Regions from separate parts of the Chelatococcus sp. GCM10030263 genome, predicted to be linked through region 2. Evidence: predicted binding sites of a transcription regulator. Region 2 holds the regulator's gene; each other region holds the start of a gene.
The links. Region 2 encodes LexA, which represses DNA repair genes until DNA is damaged. Its sites were predicted from a motif close to TGTTCNNNNTGTGTTCNG; they were not measured.
Positions count from the first base shown of each region.

Region 1: the regulator LexA is predicted to act here: its motif matches at 2,866-2,883, upstream of ACFQU1_RS19850 (PA0069 family radical SAM protein).
Region 3: the regulator LexA is predicted to act here: its motif matches at 6,950-6,967, upstream of ACFQU1_RS13575 (DNA recombination protein RmuC).

Region 1 covers NZ_JBHTDB010000009.1:208,487-218,082, forward strand. Annotated here, with positions in the region: gene ACFQU1_RS19835 (peroxiredoxin) at 1-44, shown strand, start outside; gene ACFQU1_RS19840 (ribonuclease HII) at 230-1,063, opposite strand; gene ACFQU1_RS19845 (VOC family protein) at 1,131-1,571, opposite strand; gene ACFQU1_RS19850 (PA0069 family radical SAM protein) at 1,609-2,811, opposite strand; gene ACFQU1_RS19855 (hypothetical protein) at 2,953-3,456, shown strand; gene ACFQU1_RS19860 (hypothetical protein) at 3,570-3,824, shown strand; gene cydB (cytochrome d ubiquinol oxidase subunit II) at 4,853-5,857, opposite strand; gene ACFQU1_RS19870 (cytochrome ubiquinol oxidase subunit I) at 5,879-7,276, opposite strand; gene ACFQU1_RS19875 (uracil-DNA glycosylase family protein) at 7,427-8,293, opposite strand; gene ACFQU1_RS19880 (electron transfer flavoprotein-ubiquinone oxidoreductase) at 8,455-9,596, shown strand, end outside.
Region 2 covers NZ_JBHTDB010000016.1:430,381-439,976, forward strand. Annotated here, with positions in the region: gene ACFQU1_RS24345 (GntR family transcriptional regulator) at 1-1,140, opposite strand, end outside; gene lexA (transcriptional repressor LexA) at 1,895-2,596, shown strand; gene ACFQU1_RS24355 (ComEC/Rec2 family competence protein) at 2,645-4,975, opposite strand; gene gltX (glutamate--tRNA ligase) at 5,109-6,530, shown strand; gene gltA (citrate synthase) at 6,790-8,082, shown strand; gene lpxB (lipid-A-disaccharide synthase) at 8,125-9,291, opposite strand; gene ACFQU1_RS24375 (LpxI family protein) at 9,288-9,596, opposite strand, start outside.
Region 3 covers NZ_JBHTDB010000005.1:725,089-734,684, forward strand. Annotated here, with positions in the region: gene ACFQU1_RS13535 ((2Fe-2S)-binding protein) at 1-80, opposite strand, end outside; gene ACFQU1_RS13540 (LysR family transcriptional regulator) at 256-1,179, shown strand; tRNA gene ACFQU1_RS13545 (tRNA-Arg) at 1,450-1,526, opposite strand; gene dapE (succinyl-diaminopimelate desuccinylase) at 1,702-2,862, shown strand; gene truA (tRNA pseudouridine(38-40) synthase TruA) at 2,844-3,593, opposite strand; gene fmt (methionyl-tRNA formyltransferase) at 3,595-4,527, opposite strand; gene glgA (glycogen synthase GlgA) at 4,671-6,077, opposite strand; gene ACFQU1_RS13570 (peptide deformylase) at 6,372-6,893, opposite strand; gene ACFQU1_RS13575 (DNA recombination protein RmuC) at 7,000-8,160, shown strand; gene ACFQU1_RS13580 (prephenate/arogenate dehydrogenase family protein) at 8,241-9,197, opposite strand; gene hisC (histidinol-phosphate transaminase) at 9,190-9,596, opposite strand, start outside.

The DNA of each region.
Region 1 (9,596 bases), on a different contig from region 2:
AGGCGGAGGTCTCAGGCGCCGACGCGCTCATCGAGAAGCTCTGAGTCTGACACAGCCATAGGACCTGGCGTCCCAAGGGGTCGCACCGGTGGGGCGCGCCAGACCGGCTGTTGCCGACCTCGACTCTATAGAAGCTGAACTCGGCAATAGTCCGGGTTCAGCTGCGAGGCGCCGGCTCCGAGAGCCGGCGTTCTCGAATGCCGGCGCTCGACTGCAAGCCCGGAACGCCTCAAGCCGTGATTGATGCGACCAGCGCAATATCCAGCTCGGCCGTGATCTCGACCTCCACCTCGACACCGGGTTTCAGCGGCGCGAAGCTCATGCGGTGGAAGGGGCAGGGGCCGTGGGCGGCGATGGCCGCCCGATGCTCGGGCGTCGCATAGCCCTTGTGCCGCGAAAAGCCATAGGCGGGAAAACGTGTGCACAGCCGGCGCATCATCCGGTCGCGTGTGACCTTCGCCACGATGGCGGCAGCCGCGATCGATGCAACGGTCGCATCACCCTTGACTACGGCCTCGACTGGGCAGGGGGCCGGAGGCCTGTCGATCCCGTCGACGAGGGCCATCATGGGCATCACCGGCAGCGCCCCGAGCGCCCGCCCCATGGCGGTGAGCGTCGCCTTACGGATATCGGTAGCGTCGATGTCGCGGGCCGGCACGCTCGCCACGGCCACATGGCTCGACATCAGGATAAGATCATAAAGCCGCTCGCGTTCCTCGGGCGGCAGCAACTTGGAATCGGCGAGCCCCTCCGGAATACGCTCGGGATCGAGCACGACGGCGGCAACCACGACCGGCCCGGCGAGCGGGCCCCGCCCGACCTCGTCCACACCGGCCACGGGCCAGAGGCCTCGCGCTCTCAGCCGCTCTTCCCGGTCGAAGGTGGGAAGAGCCGGAAGGACGAGCGACAGTTGCTCGATCGTGCTCCGCGACTTGGCCGACGGCTTAGCCGATCCCCTGGCAATCGCTTTTGCTGGCGGCTTGCCCGGCACCGTGGGTGTCTTCGCCTTGGTCTTGGCTGAAGCCTTGGCCGAGGCGGGCGATTCGGTGAGGGAGCGCTTCATGCGCCCATGGTGCCGGTTCCCAATCGATCCTCAACCGAAAAATGCCGCCGGCCTCGGACATTCTGCCTCAGGCCGGGAGCGTGACGCGTCCGGTGGCGTCGAGCGGGAAGAAGGGATTATGCGCGATTTCCCAGGGATGGCTGTCGAGATCGGCGAAATAACCGGAATAGCCGCCCCAGGAGGTGCGCGCGGCGGGCTTCAGGAGCCGCCCACCACCGGCCACGGCAGCAGCCAGCGCCGCATCGACCGCTTCTTCGCTCGGCTTGTTCTGGGCGAGCGCGAAGCCGCCGAAGCCGGGCGGAGTGTCGGCAAGACCGGCGTCGGCCGCGAGCTCGGCCCGCGACCAGAGCGCCAGAACGAGGCTCTCGAGCGCGAAGAAGCTGACCTCGTCGGTGCTCGCGCCGGCCGACCTGCGCCAGCCGAGCCGCTCGTAGAAGGCGGTGCTTCTCGCTACGTCGCTGACGCCGAGCGTGATCAGGCTGACTGATGCGGCAAAAGGCTGTGCCATGGCGAAACTCCCTATGTTCTTCGTCTGTGCCGGCCGCTCAGAACAGGCTGAGCTGCTCGGTCGCGGCTTTCGGGGGCGTGAAAAGATCGGTTCTGAGCCGCGTGCGCTGCTTGTTGAAGCCGATCCGGCTCGCAGCCATCTCGAAACGCCGGCCGATCATCCAGGCATAGGGGCCGCTGCCGACCATGCGCTGGCCCCAGCGGGAATCGTAGTCCTTGCCGCCGCGCGTCGAGCGCACGAGCGACAGCACGTGGCGGGCCTTCCCGGGATGATTGGCGAGAAGCCATTCGCTGACGATGTCCTTGATTTCGAGCGGTAGGCGCAGCAGCACATAGCCGGCTTCGCGGGCTCCCGCCGCATATGCGCGCTCCAGGATCGTCTCGATCTCCGCTTCGTTGATCGCCGGGATGATCGGGGCGACGAGCACGGTAACAGGAATGCCGGCGGCCGCGAGCGCTTCGATCGTCGCGAGCCGTTTGGCGGGTGTCGCCGCGCGTGGCTCCATGCTGCGGGCGAGCGCCGGGTCGAGCGTCGTCACGGAAATGGCGACCTTGGCGAGCCCGCGCGCCGCCATCGGGGCGAGTATGTCGATGTCGCGCGTCACCAGGCCCGATTTGGTGACGATGCCGACGGGATGGCCGAACTCGGCCAGGACTTCGAGCAGGCTGCGCATGATCTTGAACTTGCGCTCGATCGGCTGATACGGGTCCGTATTGGTGCCGATCGCGATTGTGCGCGGCTGATAGCCCGGCGCCGCCAGTTCCTTGGCGAGGAGGGCCGCGGCCTCCGGCTTGGCGAAGAGCTTCGATTCGAAATCGAGCCCCGGCGACAGGCCCATATAGGCGTGGGTCGGCCGCGCGAAACAATAGACGCAGCCATGCTCGCAGCCGCGATACGGGTTGATCGAGCGGTCGAAGGAGATATCCGGCGATTCGTTGCGGGTGATGATCTTGCGCGCCCGCTCGACGCTCACCTCCGTCTTGAACGGCGGAAGCTCCTCCAGACTGCCCCAGCCGTCATCGGCGTCCTCGCGCGTCAGAGGCTCATAACGTGCGGCGGGATTGGTGACGGCGCCGCGCCCCCGGCGGCGATCCTGATCGACCTGCATGTGGGCCAACGGGTCGTCCGGATTAAGTCCCGAGCCTTTGCGTGGCGGACGCCGATCCGCCTCGTCCAGTGCCTTGGACTGCACCCGCTCGGCAGCTTTTGAATGGCCCTTGATCAAGGCTCTTTGAGCCATGATGATCCCTCTTGATGACGTCGGATCTCGGTGAAGTCGGAGTGGTCTCATTATGGGAACAAAAAGAGAACATAGCAAGGGCGTGCTCTGCGGCGCTGGCTGGCGCGCAGCGACTTGCCCGCCGGTTGCGGCCGGTGCGCGATGATCTCTGCAGTCATTCGTGCCGGTGGTGACGGCGAGGCGCTCGGAGCGACGATTGCGGCGCTGGTGCCGGCGGTCGCCGATGGTGTGCTGCGTGATGCCGTCGTCGTGGACGAGGGCGGCGACGCGGAGATCTGGGAGATCGCCGATGCAGCGGGAACGCATTACCTCAAGCTGTCAGCGGGCGAGGATGCCTGGTGCCGCGGCGCGGCGGCGGTTAAAGGGCCCTGGCTTCTGCTGATCGCCGCCGGCGATCTGCCCGAGCCCGCCTGGGCGGTCGCCGCTGAGCGCTTCATCCGCAAGGTCAAGCCTGGAGACGTTTTGGGCGGCGCGCGCCTCACACGGTCCCGGAGCTCGGCCTGGGGCGGTCTGCTGCGTCGATTGGCTCCCCAGTCGCGTGTCACCTCCGGGGTTCTGGTGTCGAAGGACCTTGTCCTGCAGGGCCATCTCGGCCGGGCGCGGCTGAAGCGGCTGGCAGTGGCACTCGACCATTATGGGAGATGAGCAGAATTGGCGCTATTTTGAAGCGATGAGAACGCTATCTCCCGTTGATATCCTGCCATCATTTGGTCACCAGCCGTCAATACTGGCGCCAGCTGAATTGCAACGGAGGTGAGATGCGCGCCATAGAGATCAGCGACGCAAATGCTGTGACGGGTGCTTGGATCGGGGGGGCGAATATTGGGCGTCTAGACATCTTAGGAATCGTACGACCTAATCACTCGAAAGAAAATCTGAGCCCGCCGCTGATGGATCCGGCTTCCTATATCTGGCCAGATCCCAATATCAAGCCGGTCATTGTCGATTTTTCGAAAGCTGGGAAAGGCATCGGAATCACCGTGCCGACCGAAACGCTTCAGGACTGGTTCTGAGAGCGAGCAGAACAATTCGAACGGCCCGGCCTGCGGCGACGACGTCGGTAGCTTTGTATTGGTAGAACTCATGCCTGATGCCGTTCTACTCGGTACATCAGCACAGCGCATGTGTTTTGCACGGAAATGCTCGACTTATTTTTGTCGCAAGTTGCCCATAGAGCGGCCACGTTCCACGATTTTCACAGGAGAGGTGAGATGCGTACTTTGGATGAGACTGCGTCGGGCACAGTGATCGGCGGGCTTGGAAAGAGCACATCGATTGCCGGAGCCTTCGCGCAAGTGGACGGGCACGGAGGCCTCGGCTCCTATGCTAGTTTCAGACTGGTCCGCGAACTCGCCGATACTGCCGCCTTCCACCTGTCGACCGAGACCAAGCCAACGAGGAGGAAAAATTGTCGCGAGGGTGCGATATGGACCGTCATACCGCCGTTCGGGATTCACGTCAGATGCCCCCCCATGGCGACAAGTTAGGCCACGAACCGGTATTGCCGGTGCCGTCTCGCGGAGCCGCTTTCCCTGTGAACAACACTGGCGAGCCGATCAACCGTCGCCGTAGTCACGATCCCTCAATGGCTTGGGTGAGTTCCCTGCTTTACTTAGGATTACCATTCCGGAAAACTCACGTGTTCTTAGTAAGGCTGTTGCACCCTCTACGGAAGATGAAGAAGAAAAATAATTGGATCGAATGTATAGTATAAATCGGTTTAAATAAATATTTTGACTTATTGGCTTGCTTGACGGTAAGCAGCTCCAGGATGTGAGCTAAGGAACGTTCGGCATGAGAATTCTTGACGAAAGCAAAAGCGAACGCGTGGCGGGCGCTGGCGCGGACAGATACAGTTGCGGAACGCTCTCTGCGAGGATCGCAGGCCAGAGCAGGTCCCTTGACTGTCGCGGCTCGCGGCGGATCGTGCGGCAGATCGGAGAGAGGGGCTTTTCCGCTGCGATTGACGAGCGATCGCCGCTTGCCGACGGAGCGGGAACGGTGGCCTGGCAGCCAATGCGGTGATCTTGATCGGCGGGGGTCAGTGATAGCCCTCGCCCTCTGCCAGCTTTCCGCGGAAGGTCCAGTAGACGAAGACCGTGTAGCAGAGTACGAGCGGCAGCAGGAAGAGCGTGCCGATCAGGATGAAGATCTGCGAGGACGGCGCTGACGATGCCTCCCAGATCGTGACGGTCGGCGGAACGAGATAGGGAAAGTTGGAGATCGCGAGCCCCGCATAGCACAGGATGAAGATCCCGATCGTGCCGAAGAAGGGCAGCGCCGTATGTTCCCGCCCCAGCGCCCGCCACACCATGACGACGAGAACGGCCGTCAGTGCCGGGAAGATCCAGAGATAATAGATGTTCGGTGCGGTGAACCAGCGCTCGGCGATATGCGCGAAGATGATGGGCGTCCACAGGCTCACCAGCGCGGCGATTGCCGCCACGGCGAGCATGAGCGGCCGGGCCAGCTGGCGCGCGTGCGCGGCGGCCGGGCCGACCGTGCGCATCGTCAACCAGGTCGCGCCGAGAAGGGCATAGCCCGCCACGAGGCCCACGCCCGTGAGCAGCGGGAAAGGGGCGAACCACTCGAAGGAGCCGCCGGCATAGGCGCCGTTCTCGACGGTGATGCCCTGCAGCAGCCCGCCGAGGATGACGCCCTGGGCAAAGGCCGCGACGATCGAGCCGCCGGCGAAGGCGATGTCCCAGATCGCGTGTTTCGGCTTCGCCACCCAGCGGAATTCGAAGGAGACGCCGCGGAAGATGAGGGCGAGCAGCATCACGATGACCGGTAGATAGAGCGCCGGCATGATGATGCTGTAGGCGAGCGGAAAGGCGACCCACAGGCCTCCGCCGCCGAGCACGAGCCAGGTCTCGTTGCCGTCCCAGAAGGGGGCGACCGAATTCATCATCTGGTCGCGGGTCGCTTCATCCCGCGTGGTCGGGAAGAGAATGCCCACGCCGAGGTCGAAGCCGTCGAGGATGACATACATGCCGACCGCGAGCGCGATGATGGCGGCCCAGATTACCGGCAGATACCATTCCATGGCGAGCCTCCCTCCGCCGCTTCATTCGCCCGGGGTGAGAGCGGCCCGGGTCGCCCCTTCGGCCGCCGACAGCGGGCGGTTGGGCAGGCCCTCTTGTGGCCCGGTGACGTGGGGCACCGGCCCCTTGTTGATGAGCTTGTTGATGTAGCGGATGCCCATCGCGAACACGACGCCGTAGATGAGGACGAAGGCGACGAGGCTCACGAAGACGGTCATCGCCGGCACCGGCGAGCGCGCATCGATGGTCCGCAGCGCCCCCGTCACCACCCAGGGCTGGCGGCCGATTTCAGTCACCATCCAGCCGGAGACGATGGCGAGAAAGCCGAGCGGCCAGGACAGGGCCGCAACCCTGAGATAGAGCCGATTGGTGAAGAGCCTGCCGCGCCACCAAAGGTAGCCGCCGACGAAGGCGAGGAGGATGAGGAAGACGCCGATGCCGACCATGGCGCGGAAGGCGAAGAACACCGGCGGCACGGGCGGCCTGTCCTGCACCGGGAAGGCTTTGAGGCCGGGATAGATGCCGTCCCATTCGTGCAGGATGATGAAGCTGCCGAGATGCGGAATGGCAATCTGGAAGTCGTTGGTCTCCGTCGCCTCGTTCGGCCAGGCGAAGAGCACGAGTGGCGCAACCTCCTGCGCCGGCCAATGGCCCTCGATGGCGGCGAGCTTGGCCGGCTGATACTTGGCCGTGGCCTGGCCGTGGAAGTCGCCGATGAGGGCCTGGACGGGGGCGAGCACCAGGGCGAGGCCGAGGCCCATGCGCAGCATCGTCCGCCCGTCTTCCACATGTTTGCCGGCCAGCAGATAACGGGCGCCGACGGCCAGCACGACGATCGCGGTCGTCAGATAAGCCGCCACAACCATATGCGCCAGGCGATAGGGGAAGGTCGGATTGAAGACGATCTTGAACCAGTCCACCGGATAGGCGATGCCGTCCCGCATCTCGTGCCCGGTGGGATATTGCATCCAGCTGTTGGCCGAAAGGATCCAGAAGGCCGACATGCAGGTGCCGAGGGCGACCATGACGGCGGCGACGAGATGCAGCCAGCGTGGCACCCGGTCCCAGCCGAACAGCAAGACGCCGAGGAAGGTCGCTTCGAGGAAGAAGGCGGTGAGCACCTCATAGGCCATCAGCGGGGCAACGATATTGCCTGCCACGACCGAGAAGCGGCTCCAGTTCGTGCCGAACTGGTAGGAAAGCACGATCCCGGACACCACGCCCATGGCAAAGGACACGGCGAAGATCTTGGTCCAGAATCGCGCCAGCGTCCGATAGCGTTCCTCGCCCGTATAGAGATGGCGGGCGATCAATGTCGCGATGAAGGCCGACAGTCCGATGGTGAAGGCCGGGAAAATGATATGAAAGGTGATCGTGAAGGCGAATTGGATCCGTGCCAGAAGGCTCGCGTCGAACGGCATCCTCTCTCCTTCCGCGGGTAATCGTCATCCCGTATCGGACCAGATAACCTATTCGACCATAAAAGCGGGTTTCAGGCGACCTCTTCTGCTGCTAATCCGCTCGGCGTATTGTCTCACGGCAAAAATGCCGCAGTGCAAAATGCCGCAGCGTCAGTCAACGCGCGGCGGCAATTCCTGGAGAGCCTTCTGCAGGGCACGCAGGTCACGCCAGGCGAGCCGTTTCTGCAAGGGCTGGCGCAGGAGGTAGGCGGGGTGGAGCGTCGCCAGCGCGCGGATGGTGCGGCGTCCGGTGTCATAGGAGAACCATTTGCCGCGGCTGCGCAGAATACCCTCGGTCAGCCCGAGCAGGGCCTGGGCGGAAGGACCGCCGAGGCAGACCAGGATGTCGGGATCGCAGAGTTCGATCTGTCGCTTGAGGAAGGGCTGGCACATCGCCGATTCCTGCGGCGTCGGCGTGCGATTGCCCGGCGGCCGCCAGGGAACGATATTGGCGATATAAACCTGTGTGCGGTCGAGCCCGATGGTCGCCAGCATGCGATCGAGCAATTGCCCGGAACGGCCGACGAAGGGCAGGCCTTGGAGATCCTCGTCGCGGCCCGGTGCCTCGCCGACGAGCATGACACGGGCTTGCGGGTTGCCGTCAGCGAAGACGAGATTCTTGGCGGTACGTTTCAAGCCGCAGGCGTCGAAGGCGGCAAGGCGCTCCCGCAACTCCTCCATGCTCTGCGCCGCCCGTGCCTCGGCGCGGGCCGCAAGTGCTGCATCATCGGCGGTCTCGGCGCCCTGCGGGAAGGGCGGCGGACGGTTCGGCTCCGGGCTCGCCCCGGCCGGTGCGGCTCGCGCGCCGCGGTTGTCGCCGGCCGCCTCGCTCGCTCGCGCCGCCCGCGCGCGACCTTCCGCTTCCGTTTCGGCAAAACGGTCGTGCGGCTCCTCGTCCAAGGCGAACTCGATGCCCGCCTCGGCATAGAAGGCGATGAGCGCCTCGATGGCCTGAAGATCCTGAACGTGAAAGGACATGCCCTATGTTACGTCAGGTACGGCAGAAATGACCAGCGAGACTGCACCTCGATCAGCGCCGATCTGTCGTCGGCAATAGTGCGGCTCGATGGTTTCACTGGCATCGAAAATGTGGCAATCGAGTTTTCCCGGCAAGCGCTTGAGGACAGAAGGATAAAGGCATGGAGCTGCCCGCTCGGGAGGCAATGGACTACGACGTCGTCATCGTCGGGGCGGGGCCCGCGGGGCTCGCGGCGGCCATTCGTCTGAAACAGCTCGCCGCTGACGCGGGGCAGGAGGTCTCGGTCGTCGTGGTGGAGAAAGGCTCCGAAGTCGGCGCCCATATTCTGTCCGGCGCCGTGATCGATCCTTCCGGCCTCGACAATCTGTTGCCCGACTGGCGCGAGGATCCCGAGCGGCCTCTGAAAACAGAAGTGAGTGCAGACCGTTTCTATTGGCTCGGCCCGGCGGGCGGCGTCCGTCTGCCCAATGTGATGATGCCGCGGCTGATGAACAATCACGGCAATTTCGTCGGCTCGCTTGGCAATGTCGCGCGCTATCTCGCACAGCGCGCCGAGGCGCTCGGCGTCGAGATCTATCCCGGCTTCGCCGCCACCGAAGTGCTGTTCGGTGAAGGCGGCGAGGTCGCGGGCATTGCGACCGGTGACATGGGTGTCGGCCGCGACGGCGAACCGAAGGCGGATTTCACCCGCGGCATGGAGCTGCGCGGCCGCTACACGCTCTTCGGGGAAGGCGCGCGCGGCAGCTTGAGCAAGGAGCTCATCAAGCGCTTCGATCTGCAGGCAGGCCGGGAGCCGCAGAAATTCGGCATCGGCCTGAAGGAGCTCTGGCAGGTGGCGCCCGAGCAGTTCCGTCCGGGTCTGGTGCAGCACAGCTTCGGCTGGCCGCTCGACAACCGAACAGGCGGCGGCTCGTTCCTCTATCACTTCGACGACCACCTGGTGGCCGTGGGCTTCGTGGTCCATCTGAACTACGAGAATCCGACCCTGTCGCCCTTCGATGAATTCCAGCGCTTCAAGACGCATCCGATGATTCGCGAGGTCTTCGCGGGCGGCCGCCGTATCGCCTATGGTTCGCGTGCCATCACCGAGGGCGGCCTTCAGTCGGTGCCGAAGCTCGTCTTTCCTGGTGGCGCGCTGATCGGCTGCGCGGCCGGCTTCGTCAATGTGCCGCGCATCAAGGGCAGCCACAACGCGGTCCTCTCCGGCATGCAGGCGGCGGAGGAGGCCTTTGCCGCGCTCACCGCCGGGCGCAGCCACGACGAACTCGCCGGCTATGAGGAAGGCTGGCGCAACTCGGCCAT
Region 2 (9,596 bases):
AGCAACAGCGGCTTGGCCGATGAAGGGCGTGATCAACGAGCCGTCGCTGCGTTGAGATCTTGCCGGAGGCGCGCTGGAGGTGCGCACGACGAGCGTCGGATCGAGGGTGATACGAATCGGCGGCCCGGAATAGATGCCTGCGACGCGCTCGTGCAGAAGCCGGAAGGCGAGCCGTCCGAGCGTTGCTGGGAAAGGATCGACGCTGGTCACCGGCGGATCGAGTGAACGCGACAGGAGGCTGTTGTTGATAGCCGTGACCGAGACATCCTCAGGAATGCGACGCCCCGCCTCGCGCAGCGCCCGCATGACGCCGACCGCCGTGACATCGTTGCGCGCAAAAACGGCGGTAAAGTCGATGCCACGGCGAATGAGCCCCGCGATCGCCTCTTGGCCCGCTTCCTCCGACGGCAAGTCAGGGAGGCAGACGAGATCCTGCTGGAGCGCGATGCGCGCCTCCTTCAGCGCTTCGTGGTAACCGCTGAAGGGGGAAAAACCGGGCAGATGCGGCGCACCTTCCACATAGGCGATCCGCCGGTGGCCTAGTCCGATGAGATGATCCACCGCGAGCTTAGCGGAGACCAGATAGTCGGTGCTGACGCTGTCGGTCCTCAGTCCTCTCGGCCAGCGGCCGAGATAGACCAGCGGCTTGCCGGCCTGCACCATTCTCAATGCGCCGGGCACGGGCCTGTCGACATGGGCCGGTGCAACGATGGCTCCCCGGACGGCCGGATCGGCCGCGGCAGCCGACAAGTGGTCGCTTTCGCTATCCGGCGAATAGGCCGACTGGCTCGCCATGATGCGCAGATCATGACGGCGCGCCTCCTGTTCCATCCCGTCGATCATCTCGCCATAGAACGGGCTCGAGAAGGTCGGAATGATCAGCGCCAGTGTCGGCGAGTGACTGGATGCAACGGCAGACGGCCGCATAGGCTCGGTCACGAAGGTGCCGCTGCCAGGCCGTCGCTCGAGCTGGCCGGCACTCACCAGTTCATCGATTGCCCGTCGGATGGTTGTCCGCGACAGGGAGAACTCCTCCATGAGCTGCCGCTCCGAAGGAATTGCACTTCCAGGCTTATAAGTGCCCCGCTCGATTGCCTCGCGAAGCGCTTGTACCAGCAGTCCGGTCTTATCTGAGGTCATGGCAGCACCATCTCGTGATACATGTATCGTAGCGGATGCATAGCCGAGCCGCAAGTGGTGCATTCGATAAAACCGCTCTCAGGCGTGGACAAGCGCCTCGGCGGATGCACGGCCCAGAATCCAGGCGACGCTTGGCCTAGACAGGGCCGCAACGCCGAACGTGGCATAGCGTCGGCTCGCCTTGAACCGTGATTTCTTTCCACACTTCGGAACTTATAAGACAAGCGGCGGCGCTGTTCAGAGTAGCGGTACTTTGCGGCCGGTCTCATTATTCCGCGTCAGGCCAGTTGCCCGCCGACGTTCGCACCAAGTCCGTTGGGACAAGGAAAAGGACCACCAGGATACTGGTATCTAATCCGGTCTGATACAGGTCTGAAACCGCGACGAGGGCGTGAATCATGGCTTTCGAAACGCCACGTGAGGGCCCGTCAAAGGCAACAGTCGCGTCTCGGCTCCCAGTCGCCGACTTTCTCCCATGACGGGACCAGTGCGGAAAATAGCGAGGAGGCCGCTCTGCCTGTTCATCCCCCGGGGGCATAGGGCCTGCACGCCTCGAGGCTATCCATGCACGTCCCGTTGCCTTAACTCTTGCGGAACACACAGGGAACAGCTATGGTCGTTCATGATTTGTTTCCGACTCTTGGCCAACAATGACGCTTAGCCAAAAGTGATATCTGGCCAACAGTCCTGATCGGATCTTGAAACCGGATGATCTCGGCCACGGTGGCCACGACCAAGGTGGGGTTCACGGCAGATGCTGACGCGCAAGCAAAACGAGCTTCTACGCTTCATCCACGAGCGGCTGCGCGAGACCGGCGTGCCGCCTTCCTTCGATGAGATGAAAGAGGCACTGGATCTCAAGTCCAAGTCCGGTATCCATCGGCTCATTATTGCGCTCGAAGAGCGCGGCTTCATCCGCCGGCTGCCTAATCGGGCGCGGGCACTCGAGGTCATTCGTCTGCCCGATGGCGCGATCACGCCGCGCGGGCGCTTCAGCCCGAGCGTTGTCGAGGGGGGGCTTGGTCGCGTGCGCAGCCTGCCACCGGCGGCTGTCGAAAGCGAATCCTCGCCGAAGATGGTCCCCGTCCCCGTCATGGGCCGGATCGCGGCGGGCACGCCGATCTCGGCCATTCAATCCCGCAGCAGCACCATCGCAGTGCCGGTGGAGATGCTCACCAGCGGCGAGCACTTCGCCCTGGAGGTGCGTGGCGATTCGATGATCGAAGCCGGCATCCTTGACGGCGACACGGTTGTCATCCGCCGTCAGGAGACGGCCGATACGGGCGACATCATCGTCGCCCTCATCGACGATGAGGAGGCGACCCTGAAGCGGCTACGCCGGCGCGGGTCATCCATTGCGCTCGAAGCGGCCAATCCATCTTATGAAACACGCGTCTTGGGTCCCGACCGCGTGCGGATCCAGGGCAAGCTCGTGAGCCTTCTGCGGCGCTACTGATCGATTGCCGGTCGGCCCGCGATAGAACTGCTGATCGCTGGTCGACGCTCACGGCGTATGAGAATCGCCCTCGCCGCCTGGCGCATCGCCGGTGGGCGTTGCTCCCGACGGGTCGTCGATGTCGGCTGCCGCTGAAGGGATGGCATCAAGTGGGTCGAGATTGTCGATCCGTGGTCGCGGGGGCGGCGCGGGCGCCGGCGAAGCTGGCCGGTGTGGCTTGGTTCCGGTCCAGGGGCGCTGCGCGGTGGAACTTGCGGTGACACGTGCAAAGCCTTCGGCGGTGGCGGTGAGCGTGGTGGCGCCCGACTGGTCGAGTGCGCGGCGGTCGAGCACCGTAGCACTCGCGCAGGAATTGGGGGCGACGAGCGGAGTGACGATGACGACCGCACGCCGACAATCGTCGGGGAATGCGCGCTTGTCACGGACGAGCGAGATGCTGCGCCCGTCGGGGAGCTTCGCGACACAGGCGAAGCGGTCGCAGAGGGCACCGCCGCGCAGGCCCGGGTCATCGGTCGCGCGCCCGTCGCCGTCGGCTCTGAGCCATTGTTCGAGAACGAAATCGGAAGGCCGGCCGAGGACGATCAATTGTCCGCTCTTCTCCCGGACAGCCGCACCGGCGCCGCTGCGATCGACATAGACATCGGGCCGACTGGGAGCGAGCGCCGACAGGGCGCCGAGGGCGGCCGGGACGATCGCCAACCACCGCAGGGCGGTCGTCCAGAGCGTGGACCAGACGATGGCCGCGCTGAAGAAGGCGAGAGCGGCGGGCGCGAGCGCCGGCACGATGACGGTTGAGCGGTCGAGCAGGGCGACCATTTTGGCGCCGGCGAGCACCGGCGCCGTCGCCTGGCCGATGAGCCACCAGACGGGTTGATCGAGGGCGAAGGCGGAAGCGAAGATCCCGAGCACCGACAGCGGCATGACCGCGAGCTCGATCAGCGGTAGCGCCAGGGCGTTGCCGAGGAGACCGAGCGGGTTCAGCGTCTGAAAGTGATAGGCGCTGAAGGGAGCGGTCGCGATGGTAGCAATCGCCGTGGTGAAGATGACAAGGAAGGCCCATCGCCCGATGCCGTGGAGCGGTGCCAATCCTCCGGCCCCTGCGGGACGCCCGGCAAACAGCCCCGATGGCTGGACTGCGAAGGCGATCATGCCGGCAACCGCCGCGAAGGACATCTGGAAGCTCGGACCGAGCAGCGCCTCCGGCCGAATAGCAAGGCAGATGAGCGCCGCAAGCGCCAGATTGCGCATGGAGAGAGCCGGGCGGTCGATGAGAATGGCGCCCATCATGACGAGCGTCATGACGAGCGAACGCTGGGTGGCGACCTCCGCGCCGGAGAAGAGGCAATAGGCGATGGCGCCTGTCATGCCGACGAGGGCCGCGAGTTTCTTCACCGGCCAGACGAGCGCGAGGCCGGGGATGAGTGCGAGCACCGCGCGCGCCGCCCAGAACAGGCTGCCGGCGGCAAGCGCCATGTGCAGCCCTGAAATGGAGACGATGTGATAGATGCCGGCGGCACGCAGCGCGTCATTCACGTCTTCCGTGATCAGCCCGCGTTTGCCGGTGACCAGGGCGGCGGCGAGCGCCCCCTCCTGGCCGCCGGAGGCTTGGGCGATACGGTCCGTCAGCCGGTTGCGGGCAACATCGACGGCGATGGCGAGAGCCGTCCAGAAATCCGGTGGCGCGGGCGGCGCGGCGACCGTCACCTTGCCGACAAGGGAGCCGACGGCACCGAGGCCGTCGAAGAAGGCGTCGCGGGCGAAATCATAGCCGCCCGGCCGGGCGGCCGTGGGCGGCGGCAGAAGGCGCGCCGTGGCTTCGATGAAGTCGCCGGCCTTCACCGATGTGCCCGGCTTCATGGACACGCGGACCTGTACGGGCCGCTCGGCGATAGTGAGGCTGCCGAAGGTCTCGACGCGCAGGACCATGCGCGGGCCAGCCGGCCGCTGGTCGACAGAGAGTACGAGCCCGCGCAGCTTGGCGATCATCGGCCGCGCGAGGACGGGCGCCGATACCTCACGGGTGCGCCAGGTGGCGGTCGCGAAGCCTCCCATGACCATAGCCACGGCGATCGCCATATTCATCGCGCGTGGGTGACGACCCAACGCGAAGGCAGCTGCCGCCGCCAACCCCGCCCCCGTGAGCGATGGCCACAACGAGGGCTCGGCGTCGGCGGCGAAATAGAGGAGAATGCCGGCACTGAAGGCAACCGGCAGCCAAAGGAAAAGGCGTCGCCGTTCCGCCTCAAGGGCAAGCGCCCGCCGGAGGGCTCCGAGAAGCCGCTGTGCGGGGTCGTCGCCGGCCGCAGCGGCCAGCCATCGTCTGGCAGCACGGGCGCGACCATCGGCTAGAGCGGCGGAGACCGGCTCGCGTGACGACATGGGACTTCGGGAAACAGTTCTTACCCCCGGGAAGGCATCATGCTACACGACGCGCCACCGCTGGCGAGAGCTTCTTTGAGGGGAGCTCCTGCCGTCGTCCGTTCATCCTCGTACGAGAGAGCAGACATCTGAGATGACCGGAACCGTCGTTACGCGTTTCGCCCCCTCCCCCACCGGGTTCCTGCATATCGGCGGGGCCCGTACCGCATTGTTCAATTGGCTCTATGCGCGCCGGCACGGCGGCAAGATGCTGCTTCGCATCGAGGATACGGACCGCGAACGTTCGACGGATGCGGCGATCACCGCCATTCTCGACGGCATGAAATGGCTCGGCCTCGACTGGGACGGCGAGGCCATCCACCAGTTCGCCCGCGCGGCGCGGCATCGTGAGGTGGCGGAGGAGCTCCTCGCCAGCGGCCACGCCTATTATTGCTATGCCACCCCGCAGGAGCTCGAAGCGATGCGCGAGGAGGCGCGCGCCGCCGGCCGACCGCTGCGCTACGACGGGCGCTGGCGCGATCGCTCGCCCGCGGAGGCGCCGCCCGGCGTCAAGCCGGTGATCCGGCTGCGCGCGCCGACCGAAGGCGAGACGGTCGTCGAGGATCACGTCCAGGGACGCGTCGTCTGGCAGAACAAGGATCTCGACGATCTCGTGCTCCTGCGCTCCGACGGCACGCCGACCTATATGCTCGCCGTCGTCGTCGACGACCACGACATGGGTGTGACCCATGTGATCCGCGGCGACGACCATTTGACCAATGCCGCCCGGCAGAAGCAGATCCACGACGCGCTCGGCTGGCCGGCGCCGGAGATGGCGCATGTGCCGATGATCCTGGGGCCGGACGGGGCGAAATTGTCGAAGCGGCACGGCGCCCTCGGCATCGATGCCTACCGCGCCATGGGCTATCTGCCGGAGGCGCTGCGCAACTATCTGGTGCGGCTCGGCTGGAGCCACGGGGACCAGGAGATCTTCTCGACCGAGGAGATGATGGCGGCTTTCGATCTCGGCTCCATCGGCCGTTCACCGGCCCGGTTCGATTTCGCCAAGCTCGAGAATATCAACGGTCACTATATGCGCGCGGCGAACGACGGGGCGCTGGTCAAGGCGATCGAGGATATTCTGCCGGAGATCGGCCCGGAGCGCGGGCTTGGGCCGTCATTCGACCCGGCGCTGAAAGAGAAGCTCCTCGCGGCCATGCCCGGCCTCAAGGAGCGTGCCAAGACGCTGGTGGAACTTCTCGACGGCGCCTGGTTTCTTTATGCGAAGCGGCCGCTTTCCTGCGATGCCAAGGCAGCCGCCATCCTGAACGACGAAGGCCGGCAGCGCCTTGCATCCGTGCTGCCGATCCTCGAGGGCTTGAGCGACTGGAACGCGGCAACCATCGAAGATGCCGTCCGTCAGGCTGCCGCCGAGGCTGGGCTTAAGCTCGGCCAGCTGGCGCAGCCGCTGCGTGCGGCCTTGACCGGACGGGGCACATCGCCCGGCCTTTTCGACGTGATGACGGTCCTGGGACGTGAGGAGAGCCTGGCGCGCATAAGTGATCAGCTGCCATGACCCGGGCCTGCTTGAACCCCCGTCGCGGATGAGCTAGAGCATGGGCGACCATTGATGACTTCTCTGGGGAGAGCGGGCATCAAGCTATTGATCCTGAGCGATTTCTTTGTCGATCAGGCCGTTTTACATGTCCGAAACGGGCCGGACAGCAAAGTACATAGCTTCTCGGCCGGCCTGTAGTTCATTGCCGCAGGACTTTTGCATCGTTCCTAGGTTCGGCGGCCACGGCTTCGCTGGGTCTCAGCAAAAGGAAATACCCATGAGCGACAAGGCAACCACCTTGACTGTTGATGGCCAGGCCATCGATCTACCCGTCAAGCATGGGTCGATAGGCCCGAGCGTCGTCGACATCGCTGCCTTGTACAAGCACAGCGGGATGTTCACCTACGACCCGGGCTTCACCTCGACGGCAAGCTGTGAATCCGCCATCACCTATATCGACGGCGACGAGGGCATCCTGCTCTATCGTGGCTACCCGATCGAGCAGCTCGCCGAACACGGCGACTTTCTCGAAACCTGCTACCTTCTGCTTTACGGCGAACTGCCCACCGCCAGTCAGAAGGCGGAGTTCGACTATGTCGTGACCCGTCACACGATGGTTCACGACCAGATGAACCGCTTCTTCCAGGGCTTCCGGCGCGACGCCCATCCGATGGCCGTGATGGTGGCCTCGGTCGGCGCGCTCTCGGCCTTCTATCACGACTCTACGGACATCTCCGATCCGCAGCAGCGCATGATCGCTTCGATGCGCATGATCGCCAAGATGCCGACCTTGGCGGCCATGGCCTATAAATATTCCGTCGGCCAGCCGTTCATGTATCCGAAGAACGATCTCGACTACACGTCGAACTTCCTGCGCATGTGCTTCGGTGTGCCCTGCGAGGAATATGTCAGCAATCCGGTGCTCGCCCGCGCGCTCGACCGCATCTTCATCCTGCACGCCGATCACGAGCAGAACGCATCGACCTCGACGGTGCGCCTGGCCGGTTCGTCCGGCGCCAACCCCTTCGCTTGCATCGCCGCCGGCATCGCCTGCCTCTGGGGGCCGGCGCATGGTGGCGCCAATGAGGCGGCGCTCAAGATGCTGGCCGAGATCGGTACCCCCGAGCGCATTCCGCAGTATATCGCGAAGGCCAAGGACAAGAACGATCCGTTCCGGCTCATGGGCTTCGGCCACCGCGTCTATAAAAACTACGATCCGCGCGCCAAGATCATGCAGCGCACGACGCATGAGGTCCTCAGCGAGCTCGGCATCAAGGACGATCCGCTTCTCGACGTCGCCCTCGAGCTTGAGCGCATCGCGCTGCACGACGATTATTTCGTCGAGAAGAAGCTCTATCCGAACATCGATTTCTACTCGGGCATCACCCTTAAGGCGCTGGGCTTCCCAACCTCCATGTTCACCGTGCTGTTCGCGCTCGCGCGCACCGTCGGCTGGATCGCCCAGTGGAAGGAGATGATCGAGGACCCCTCCCAGAAGATCGGCCGTCCGCGCCAGCTCTATACGGGTTCGCCGCAGCGCGGCTATGTGCCGATGGCGCAGCGCTCGTAAGCCTTCGACGAGGCGCGTACCGAGCACTACCGAAAGGGGCCCTCAGGGCCCCTTTTTTGTTGCGAGCAGCTGGGCGATGATGTCGGCCGCTCGCTCGCTCGGCTTTTCCATGCCGATACTCATGGCGTCGGCGACGCGGTCGAAGGCGGCGACCTGTGCGCGCCGCTCCGGCGTGTCCCCGATGAGCGGCAGAAGCGCGGATGCGAGCCGCTCCGGCACACAGTCCCACTGCAGGAATTCCGGCACGGCCGGCTCGTCGAGGATGATATTCGGCAGGCTCGCGCTCTTCACCGTAATGAAATGCCGGGCCTGAACTTCGAGCCGGGAGACCTTGTAGGCGACCACCATAGGGATGGCCGCGAGGGCGAGTTCCAGCGTCACCGTGCCGGATGCGGCTAGCGCCGCCGTCGCCTTGCGGAAGGCCGCATATTTAGCTGCCTCGCCAGTGACGATCTCCGGGCGAACGGGCCAGCGCGTGACCGCCTCCTCGATCAGGCTCGCGACATGGGGCACGGCTGGAAGAATCCAGCGCAGTGGGACTCCCGACAGTTGCGTGACGCGCGCCACCGTCTCGCCGAAGACCGGCATCAGACGCGTCACCTCGGACCGCCGGCTGCCAGGCAGCACTAGCACCGTGGCCTCGCCGCTTCCCGGTTCGCTGCGCTCGCCAGGCGCTGGCCTCAGCTCGCCGAGCCGCTCGATCAATGGATGCCCGACATAGCTGCAGGTCGGCCCGCCGAGCCGCAGATGGGCGGCAGGCTCGAAAGGCAGGAGCGCCAGGAGATGATCCACATAGGCGCGCATGGTGCGGGCCCGCCCCGGCCGCCAGGCCCAGACCGTCGGGCTGACATAATCGACGATCGGCAGGTCGGGTCGCGCGCGGCGCACGCGCTTGGCCACGCGATGGGTGAAATCCGGACTGTCTATGATGACGAGCATGTCGGGATTGTCGGCGAGCACCGCGGCGGCGGTTTGGTCGATGCGCCGGATCAGCGTCGGCAGCCGGCCGATGACGGCCGAGAACCCCATGACCGCGATATCCGTGAGGGGAAAGAGGCTGACGAGCCCTTCGGCGGCCATCGCATGGCCGCCGACGCCGGAGAAGGCGATCTTGTCCGGCAGTCGCCGGCGCAAGGCGGCCATGAGCTTCGCGCCAAGCTGATCGCCGGATTCCTCGCCCGCCACCAGGAAGATCTTGACGGAGCTCATGGTGCCCCTCGCGCTCCCGCGGCATCGATACCGGGCGCGGTGTCGAATGCTCCCGCTTCGTCGACCGCGATCAGGAAGAGCCCGCGCCTATCAGCCTCGGCGACGGTACGCTCCGGGTCGATGACCAGTGTGGCGCCTGCCGCGATCGCGATGCCCCGCAGCCCCGCCGCTGCGGCCCGGACGACCGTGCGCGGCCCGATCGTCGGCAGGTCGACCCGCAGGTCCTGGCCACGCTTCGGAGCCTTGACGAGAACGCCGCCGTGGATGGCGCGCAGGCGCCGGCCGGAGCGCAGGCTCCTCACACG
Region 3 (9,596 bases), on a different contig from region 2:
AAAGTGCCCAGATCGGAGCAGGCCGCTTCAGCGGCGTTTGGCCCGGGAGCTTTTGCACGCCCGAATTCGCTTTTCGCCATTGCCGTTTCTCCGCAATGCCGGGATGAGATCCGTCGCATCGGGATGAGCTATCAAGGGCTGCGCTTGGCTATGTTGTCCCGCGCTTCGGAGGCTAAACCGTAGGGCGACCGGCTCCATGCGTCCAAGACTTCTTTCGTGTAGGTATTATACCTCATCCGTCTAAGGGCAGGAACCTTGGAATACCGCCATCTTAAGTATTTCATTGCGGTTGCAGAGGAACTGAGCTTCACCCGCGCCTCGGCCAGGCTCCGGGTCGCCCAGCCGCATCTCAGTCGGGAAATCCGCCGTCTCGAAGAAGAGCTCGAGGTGCCGCTCTTTGCACGCGACCGGCGACGGGTGATGCTGACGGCCGGCGGCAGCGCCTTCCTTCAAAGCGCCTACCGCATTCTCGAAGAGACTGCGGAAGCCGTCCATACAGCCAAGCGCGCCCATCGCGGCCAGACGGGCCGCGTGCGTATCGGCTTTTCCACCTCCGCCGGCTTAGGCGTGCTTCCCCACGCCGTGCGCCGATTCCGCCAGGAATGGCCCGAGATCGAGCTCGCGCTGACGGAGTACAACAGCGACGAGCAGCCCGATCTGATCCGCGGCGGCGCGCTCGACGCCGGTCTCCTCTATCCGCCGCTGCGGGCGGAAGAAGGGCTCTCTACGGAGACCCTGGTCGCCGACCCGCTGCTCGCCGCGCTGCCGCAAGACCACCCGCTCGGGAACAGGCAGAAAATTGCCCTCGAGGCCTTGGCTGACGAGCCGTGGATCTTCTTCCCGCGTGCAGTCGCCTCCCGTCTGCATGACGAGATCATTCATGCCTGCCGCGAAGCGGGATTTACCCCCCGGGTCGTGCAGGAGGCTCTGAAGCTCTCCACGATTGCGAGTCTGGTGGCGAGCGGTCTCGGCACCTGTCTCGTTCCGATTACGCTGGCCCGGCTGCGGCTTCCGGGCACCATCTATCGCCCGCTCGTTTCCCCGTTGCAGGTGCCGCTGACGCTGATGCATCGTCGCAATGATCCGAATCCGGCGCTGGCGATGGTCATTGAGACGATACGTAGCGAGGCGCGACTGTTCACAGCGCAGCCAGTGCAGCAACCGCAGCCGCAGACGTGAGCGCTGGGCGAGGTGCAAATGCATCCGGTCTCGCTGCATCGAACGCGGTGGCGCGCTCAGCGGCGCTCAGTGCAAAGCCTACGTCGCGCTCGAGCGCGTGACCGGACCGCGCTGTTGATGAGCAGCGCCTCTGAGGTGCTCACCACATCGGGCAGGCGATCTCATCGTCGACTGCCGCGTCCGTGAGCGGCACGCTCGTCTTCGCATTGTCGGCCGATGACGAAAGTCACCAAGTGGCAAAAGCCAGTCCGACTCAGCCATTGAAATAAATGGCGCACCCGACACGATTCGAACGTGTGACCTTTGCCTTCGGAGGGCAACGCTCTATCCAGCTGAGCTACGGGTGCCAAAATGCCGAACCGACGCCGCGGAACCTAGCTCAGCTGCATCGATCCTGCAAATGGTCTTTTGCAGAAGGCGCATGCCGGCGGCGAAGGCGTTATTCCGCGTGCAGCACCTTGTTTCCTCCGCCTGGTGCCTCAGCTATGGGTAGGGCCGCTCAGCCGTGCCGCAGAGGGATCAATGCCCACCATCTCGCCCGTCCGTCTCGCCCAGGATCTCATCCGCTGCCCTTCGGTGACGCCCGTCGAGGGCGGGGCGCTCGCGCTGCTCGAAAGGCTGCTGGGAGAGGCGGGCTTTGCCACCCATCGCCTGAAATTCTCTGCCCCCGAAACGCACGATGTGGACAATCTCTACGCCCGCTTCGGCACGGGCAGCCCTTACCTTCTTTTCGCCGGCCATACGGATGTGGTGCCGCCAGGCGATGTGGTCCGCTGGCGGTATGATCCCTTCGCTGGCGTCATCGAGGACGGGGTGCTCCACGGCCGCGGCGCGGCGGATATGAAGGGCGGCGTCGCGGCCATGGTCGCGGCGGCGCTCGCCTTCCTTGCCGAGCGGCCGAACTTTACCGGCTCCATCGGCTTTCTCATCACCGGCGACGAGGAGGGGCCTGCGGCCAACGGCACGGTGAAGGTGCTCGAATGGGCAAAGGCGCGCGGCGAGCGCTTTGATCATTGCATCCTGGCCGAGCCGACCAATCCCAAGGCGCTCGGCGACATGATGAAGATCGGCCGGCGCGGGTCGCTCACCGGCCGGCTCTCGGTTGCGGGCACGCAAGGCCATGTCGCCTATCCCGATCTCGCCGATAATCCCATTCCGCGGCTCATGCAGCTGATGGCGGCGCTCACCGCGACGCCGCTCGATGGCGGCACGGCGCATTTTGCGCCGTCCAACCTCGAATTCACCAGCGTCGATGTCGGCAATGCGGCGACCAATGTCATTCCGCCCGAAGCTAGGGCGGTTTTCAACATCCGCTTCAACGACCTTTGGACGCCGGAGAGCCTGAGGGCCGAGATCGAGCGGCGGCTAGCAGGCGCAGCCGGTGGCGCGCGCTATACACTCGCTTTCGACCCGACCAACGCGACCGCTTTCCTCACCGAGCCCGCGCCCTTCGTCGAACAGCTCTCCCGCGCCATCGCGGCCGAAACGGGACGGGTTCCGGCGCTCTCGACGACTGGCGGCACCTCCGACGCGCGCTTCATCAAGGACCACTGCCCGGTGGTCGAATTCGGCCTGGTCGGGCAGACGATGCATCAGGTCGACGAATGCGTCGCCGTGGCCGATATCGAGCGGCTGACGGCGATCTTCGCCCGTTTCCTGGACGACTATTTCGCCGCCGGATAATCGACGCCGACGAGATAGAGCCCCGCGGCCGGCGCCATGGGGCCACAGGCGGTGCGGTCGCGGGCGGCGAGTGCCTCGGCCACCCGCCCGACGGGCCATTGTCCCGCGCCCACCCGCTCCAGCGTGCCGACCATCGAGCGCACCTGGTGGTGCAGGAAGGAGCGGGCGCAGGCGTAGACGCGGATCTCCTCGCCGATGCGCTCCACATCGAGCCGATCGAGGGTGCGCAAGGGGCTCTTCGCCTGGCAGTCCGACGAGCGGAAGGTGGTGAAGTCGTGCCGGCCGAGAAGGCTCTGCGCCGCCACGTGCATGGCCTCATCATCGAGCGGTCGCGCCACATGCCAGACGCGGCCCGCTTCCAGCGCCGGGGGCGAGCGGCGGTTCAAGATGCGGTAGAGGTAGTGTCGCTTTACCGCCGAATGGCGGGCGTCGAAATCATCGCCGACCTGCGCGGCCAATAAGATCACCACGGGCTCCGGCCTCAAATGCGCATTGGCCGCATCGCGCACCGTGTCGGTGCGCCACTCCTTCTCGAGATCCACGTGAACGACCTGATGGGTGGCATGCACGCCGGCATCGGTGCGGCCAGCGCATTGCACGCGCACCGCATGGCCGGCGAAGCGGGCGATCGCCTCCTCCACCGCCTGCTGCACAGCTCGGCCGTTCTCCTGCCACTGCCAGCCGACGAAGGCGCGGCCGTCATATTCCACGACGAGCTTGTAGCGGGGCATGTCAGGCAAGCCGCGCGCCGGGGACGAGCCGCGCGCCGCGCAGAAAGTCCTCGCCGCTCACCGCGCCGCGGCCGGCGCGCTGCACCTGGAGAAGGCGTATGGCGCCCGCACCGCAGGCGACAGTGAACGCGCTGTCGAGGAGGGTGCCGGGCGCGCCTCCGCCATCGGCCAAGGTGCTGCGCAGAATTCTGACGCGCTCCTGTCCCTTGCCGAGGTCGGCCTCGAAATAGGCGCCGGGGAAGGGCGACAGGCCGCGGATCCGATTATGCACCGCGCCGGCGGGCTCCGCCCAGTCGACGCGCGCCTCCTCATTGGTGATCTTCTTCGCATAGGTCACCCCGTCCTCCGGCTGCGGCACGAAACCGAGCGCCCCGCGCGAGAGGGCGGCGAGCGCCCGTGCCATCAGGTCGGCGCCGAGGCGCGAGAGCGCGTCATGCAATTCGCCCGCCGTCATGTCCGGGCCGATGGCGACCCGCTCGACCATGGCGACGGGGCCGGTGTCGAGCCCTTCCTCCATCTTCATCACGGCAACGCCGGTCTCGGCATCGCCGGCCATGATGGCGCGCTGGACCGGCGCCGCGCCGCGCCAGCGCGGCAGGAGTGAAGCATGCAGGTTGAGGCAGCCGAGCGCCGGTGCCGCCAGGATCGCCTTGGGCAGGATCATGCCATAGGCAACGACGATCCCGACATCGGCGCCGAGCGAAGCAAAGGTGGCGGCTGCCTCCTCGGTGCGCAGGGTCTTGGGATGGAAGACGGGAATGCCGAAGCGTTCTGCCATGGCATGCACGGGGGAGGGGCGCTCGGCCATGCCGCGCCCGCCCTGGGCAGGTGCGCGCGTATAGACGGCGACCACCTCGTGGCCCTGGCCGATGATCTCGGCGAGCACCGGCACCGCGAAATCGGGCGTGCCCATGAAGACGATGCGAAGCGGCATGGCGGAACTCGGTTGCGGCGCGTTGTCGGCCACGCCTTGTAACCGCTGATCGCCCAAGGCTCCAGGGGCTGCTTAGGGAACTCTGCACAGATGCGAAGAGTATCGGTCGGGAGCCGGCTTCGTCGGGTCGAGCCTTAGAGGCGTCACTCCGCTGCGGCGGAGGCCCGCGCGTGCTGCCCCATATAGACCCGCTGATAGGCCAGTGCCGCCTCCGCCCATCCGAGCGGCCGGCGCATGGCGGCGCGGCGCATGGCATTGAGCTGGGCGCGCGAGCAGAAGGCCTGGAAGGCCCGTCCGACCGCCTCGACGAGCCCGGCGGTCGACAAGTCGCCGAACAGGAAGCCGGTGACGCCGTCCTCGATGGTGTCCGCGAGCCCGCCCGTGCGATGGGCAATCGGCAAGGAGCCGAAGCGTTGGGCATACATCTGGCTGAGGCCGCAGGGTTCGAACCGCGACGGCATGAGCAGGAAATCGCTGCCCGCATACATGCGGTGCGCGCGGCGCTCGTCGAAGCCGATATTGACCCCGACTGACCCCGGCCGCCGGGCGGCCAAGCCGATGAGCTCGCCTTCGAAGCGGCCTTCGCCGCGGCCGGTCACCACGATTTGCCCGCCTTGCGCAATGATGGCGTCGGCAGCCTCGATGGCGAGATCGACGCCCTTCTGATGCACGAGCCGCGAGACGATGGCGAACAGCGGCCCCTCGGATGGTGCAAGGCCGAAGGCGCGCCGCAGCGCGGCGGCATTGGCCCCCTTGCTCTTCCAGCGACCGATGGCGAAGTGCTCTTCCAGATGCTGGTCGGTCTTTGGATCCCAGCTCTCGTCGATGCTGTTGAGGATGCCGGTCAGTTCTCCACGCTCGGCGCGGCCGCGCAGCAAGCCGTCAAACCCACAGCCGAACTCGGCCGTCGTGATCTCCCGCGCATAGGTCGGACTGACCGTGGTGAGATGCGTGGCATAGAACAGCCCGGCCTTCAGGAAGGAAAGCTGCCCGTAGAACTCGACACCATTGATGTCGAAGGCGCGTTCGGGAATGCCGAGCGAGGTGAGCCGCTCGCGCGCAAAGCCCCCCTGATAGGCGAGATTATGGATGGTCATGATGGTTGGTGTCGGCAGCCCGAACCATCTGAGATAACCGGCGGCTAGGGCGGCCGGCCAGTCGTTGAGGTGAAGCACGCCGGGGTGCCAATCGGGATCGGCGGCCCCACGCGCGAATTCCGCCGCTGCCAGGCTGAGACGGGCGAAGCGCAGGTCGTTGTCGGGCCAGTCCCGTCCGTCCGCATCCGCATAGGGCGTGCCGTCCCGCTCGTAGAGCTCCGGGCAGAGAAGCACGTAGACGGTCAGGCCGTCGGGCATCGTCAGGCGGCCGACATCGCAGGCCGGAATATCGGCGAGGCCGGGCAGCCGGCCGACGACGGTGAGTTCGTGCCCTCGCGCAAGAACGTGACGGTAGCCTGGTAGCAGCACGCGCATGTCGAGGCGCCCGCGCAAGGCGCGGGGCAGGGCGGACGAAACCTCGCCCAAGCCGCCGACCTTGACGAAGTCAGCCATTTCCGGGGTGACGAAGAGCACACGGCTCCTGCCCGGATCGAAACTGTGGTCGAAGCGCGGAAAAGTATGGATATCTGCGACGGCAGAGCGAATTCTCACGCCGGGGCGGCGTTTAATCGACTTCGGAGAAGACATCGCGCCACTCGCGGAGATGCGGATCACAGTACCGTAGCATGCAGAGATTGCAATTCTGCAACGCAATCTGCAATCGCGGTAAAGAGAGGCGGGCCGGTCGGACAACGCCCCCGTCCGGGCGATCCCGCGTCGGGAGATCTGTTGGCGCCGTGGCGGCGTCTAGACGGCCGCCTCGCGCTTGGCAGCCTTGGTGAATTTCTTCATCACCCGGTCGCGTTTCAAGCGCGACAGGTGGTCGAGGAAGAGAACGCCGTTGACGTGGTCGATCTCATGCTGAAGGCAGGTGGAGAGCACGCCGTCCGCATCGATCTCCCGGGTCCTGCCATCGAGGTCCATATAGCGCACGCGAACCTGCGCCGGGCGCTCGACCTCCTCGTAATAGTCGGGGATCGACAGGCAGCCTTCCTCGTGAATTCTGAACTCCTCGTCCGATTCCCAGACCACCTCGGGATTGATCAGCACCATCGGGTTCTTGGGCTCGTCCTTGCCGGCGACGTCGACGACGATCAGCCGTTTCATGACGCCGATCTGCACGGCAGCTAGTCCGATGCCCGGGGCGTCGTACATCGTGTCGAGCATGTCGGCTGCAAGCGCGCGGATTTCGTCCGTGACTTCGGTCACGGGCTCGGACGGCGTCTTCAGCCGCGGGTCGGGAATCAGGATGATCGGTCGGATACTCATGCGTCAGCCATAGGTCGCGAACTGCCAGATAATCATTCCCGGGGTAGCGGTCAATGCGTTCTTCTTTCGTTCGCTCGCAACTGGCGAATCGGCTTATGATCCTGCCATGAACGAGGTTCTTCTCACCATCGGCGGCTATGCCGTGACGCTTGGGCAAGCAGCCACGGCCGGCGCCGTCGCGGGACTCGTCCTGCTCCTCCTGCTCACCATCCTCGTGGCGCGCACGAATGGCGCGCGGCGGCTCGAGGCCGCGGAAGCGGCCGAGCGCGCGCGGGAGATGGACGACAAGGTCGCCGAGCTCAACCGCATCCAGGCGGAGATGACGGGGCGCCTGCAGACGATCGCGGAGATCTTCGGCACGCGTCAGCAGGATTTCGCCCGCTTCGTGGCGGAGCGGCTCGATGGCCTGCAGCATCGGGTGGGGCAGGGGCTTGAAGCGAGCTCCCGTTCCACTGTCGAGAACCTCTCCAAGCTCAACGAGCGGCTCGCGGTCATCGATGCCGCGCAGAAGAATTTGACGGACCTGACGGGCGAAGTGGTCGGCCTCAAGGACATTCTCGCCAACAAGCAGGCGCGCGGCGCCTATGGCCAGGGGCGAATGGAGGCGATCGTCCGCGACGGCCTGCCCGCCGGCCATTACGAATTCCAGGCCAGCCTGAAGAATGGCCGTAGGCCCGATTGCCTGGTGCGATTGCCGGGCGATCATCCGCTCGTCATCGACGCCAAATTCCCGCTCGAGGGCTTTCTCGCCTTTCGCGCGGCGGCGAGCGACGAAGCGCGCCGGGCCGCGGCTCAGCGCGTGAAGACCGATGTCGCGACCCATGTGAAGGATATCGCCGAAAAATATCTCGTGCCCGGCGAGACCCAGGATCTCGCCCTGCTCTTCGTGCCCTCGGAAGCGATCTATGCCGATCTGCAGGAACATTTCGAGGAGGTTGTGGCGCGCGCCCATCGGGTGCGTGTCATCATCGTATCACCATCGCTCCTGGCGCTCGCCATCCAGGTGATGCAGTCGCTGGTGCGCGATGCGCGCATGCGCGAGGAGGCGCAGAAGATCCAGCTCGAAGTGCGCAAGATCCTCGACGACGTCGGCCGGCTGCGCGACCGGGTGGAGAAGCTCGACAGTCATTTCCGCCAGGCGCAGGAGGATGTGGGCCACATCCGCATCTCTGCCGACAAGATCGTCAAGCGCGGCGAGCGTATCGAGGCCTTGGAGTTCGAGGAGACGCAGGCCCTCCCGGCGACCCCCATGCGCGCGGCGGAGTGACGCCGCCGGACGTTCCAGAGTATTTTTCGAGCGAGGTGGATACCAGTTCGCGTTACGAAAACGCGAGAGATCGAGGATCGCTAATCCGTCGTTTCTTCCCCGTGGCGGCGGCCGAAGTCCGGTTCCGGCGTCTCCTGGCCGATGTCGATGATGCCGCGGCGGATCGCCCGGGTTCGGGCGAAGAGATCAAACAGGGCCTCGCCGTCACCCCAGCGGATGGCGCGCTGCAGGGCCGCCAGATCCTCGTTGAAGCGGCCGAGCATCTCGAGCACAGCGTCCTTATTGCTGAGGAAGACGTCGCGCCACATCGTCGGGTCGGAAGCGGCGATGCGCGTGAAGTCGCGGAAACCGCCCGCCGAGAACTTGATCACCTCCGACTGCGTCACCGTCTCGAGGTCGGCGGCGGTGCCGACGATATTGTAGGCGATCAGATGCGGCACATGGCTCGTGATGGCGAGCACGAGATCGTGGTGCTGCGCCGTCATGATCTCGACCTGCGCGCCCATGGCTTCCCAGAGGCGGCGCGTCACGTCGGTCGCACCCGCATCCGTGCCTTCTGGCGGGGTCAGGATCGACCAGCGATTGAGGAAGAGCGTGGCAAAGCCCGCATCCGGGCCGGAATATTCGGTGCCGGCGACGGGGTGAGCGGGCACGAGATGCGTTCCAGCCGGCAAGTGCGGCCCGACCGCCGCCACGACCGCGCCCTTGACGGATCCGACATCCGAGACGATCGCGCCGGGCTTCAATGCGCCGCCAATCTCGGCCGCCACCGTGCCGCAGGCCCCGACGGGCACACAGAGAATGACCATGTCGGCATCGCGCGCCGCCTCGGCCGAAGTCTCCGTGACCTCGTCGGCGATGCCGAGCACGCGGACACGCGCCCGCACCTCCGGCGAGGCATCGCTCACCACCAGCCTGTCCGCGAGCTTGAGATGTTGGGCCGCGCGCGCAATCGATGAGCCGATGAGGCCGAGCCCGATCAGCGCGAGCCGGCCGACAAGCGGCTCGGCCAAGGGAGGGGCCAGCCGCTCAGGCATGGGCGCCACCCATGAAGTCCTTGAGCGCCGCCACGACCAGCCGGTTGGCCTCCTCGGTGCCGACGCTGAGGCGCAGCGCGTCCGGCAGGCCGTAGGACGACACCGCGCGCAGCACGAGGCCGCGGCTCGACAGGAACCGGTCGGCGGCTTTTGCGTCGTGCGCCCCATCCTTGGGGAAATGCACCAGCACGAAATTGCCGACGCTTGGCGTCACCGTCAGGCCGAGCCGGGTGATCTCTTCCGTGAGCCACGTGAGCCACTGCTGATTATGCGCGACGGACGCGGCCATATGCGCTTCATCGCCGATTGCTGCAATCCCCGCCTCGATCGCCGGTGCATTGACGTTGAACGGCCCGCGGATGCGGTTCAGAGCATCGATGACATGGGCCGGTCCATAAG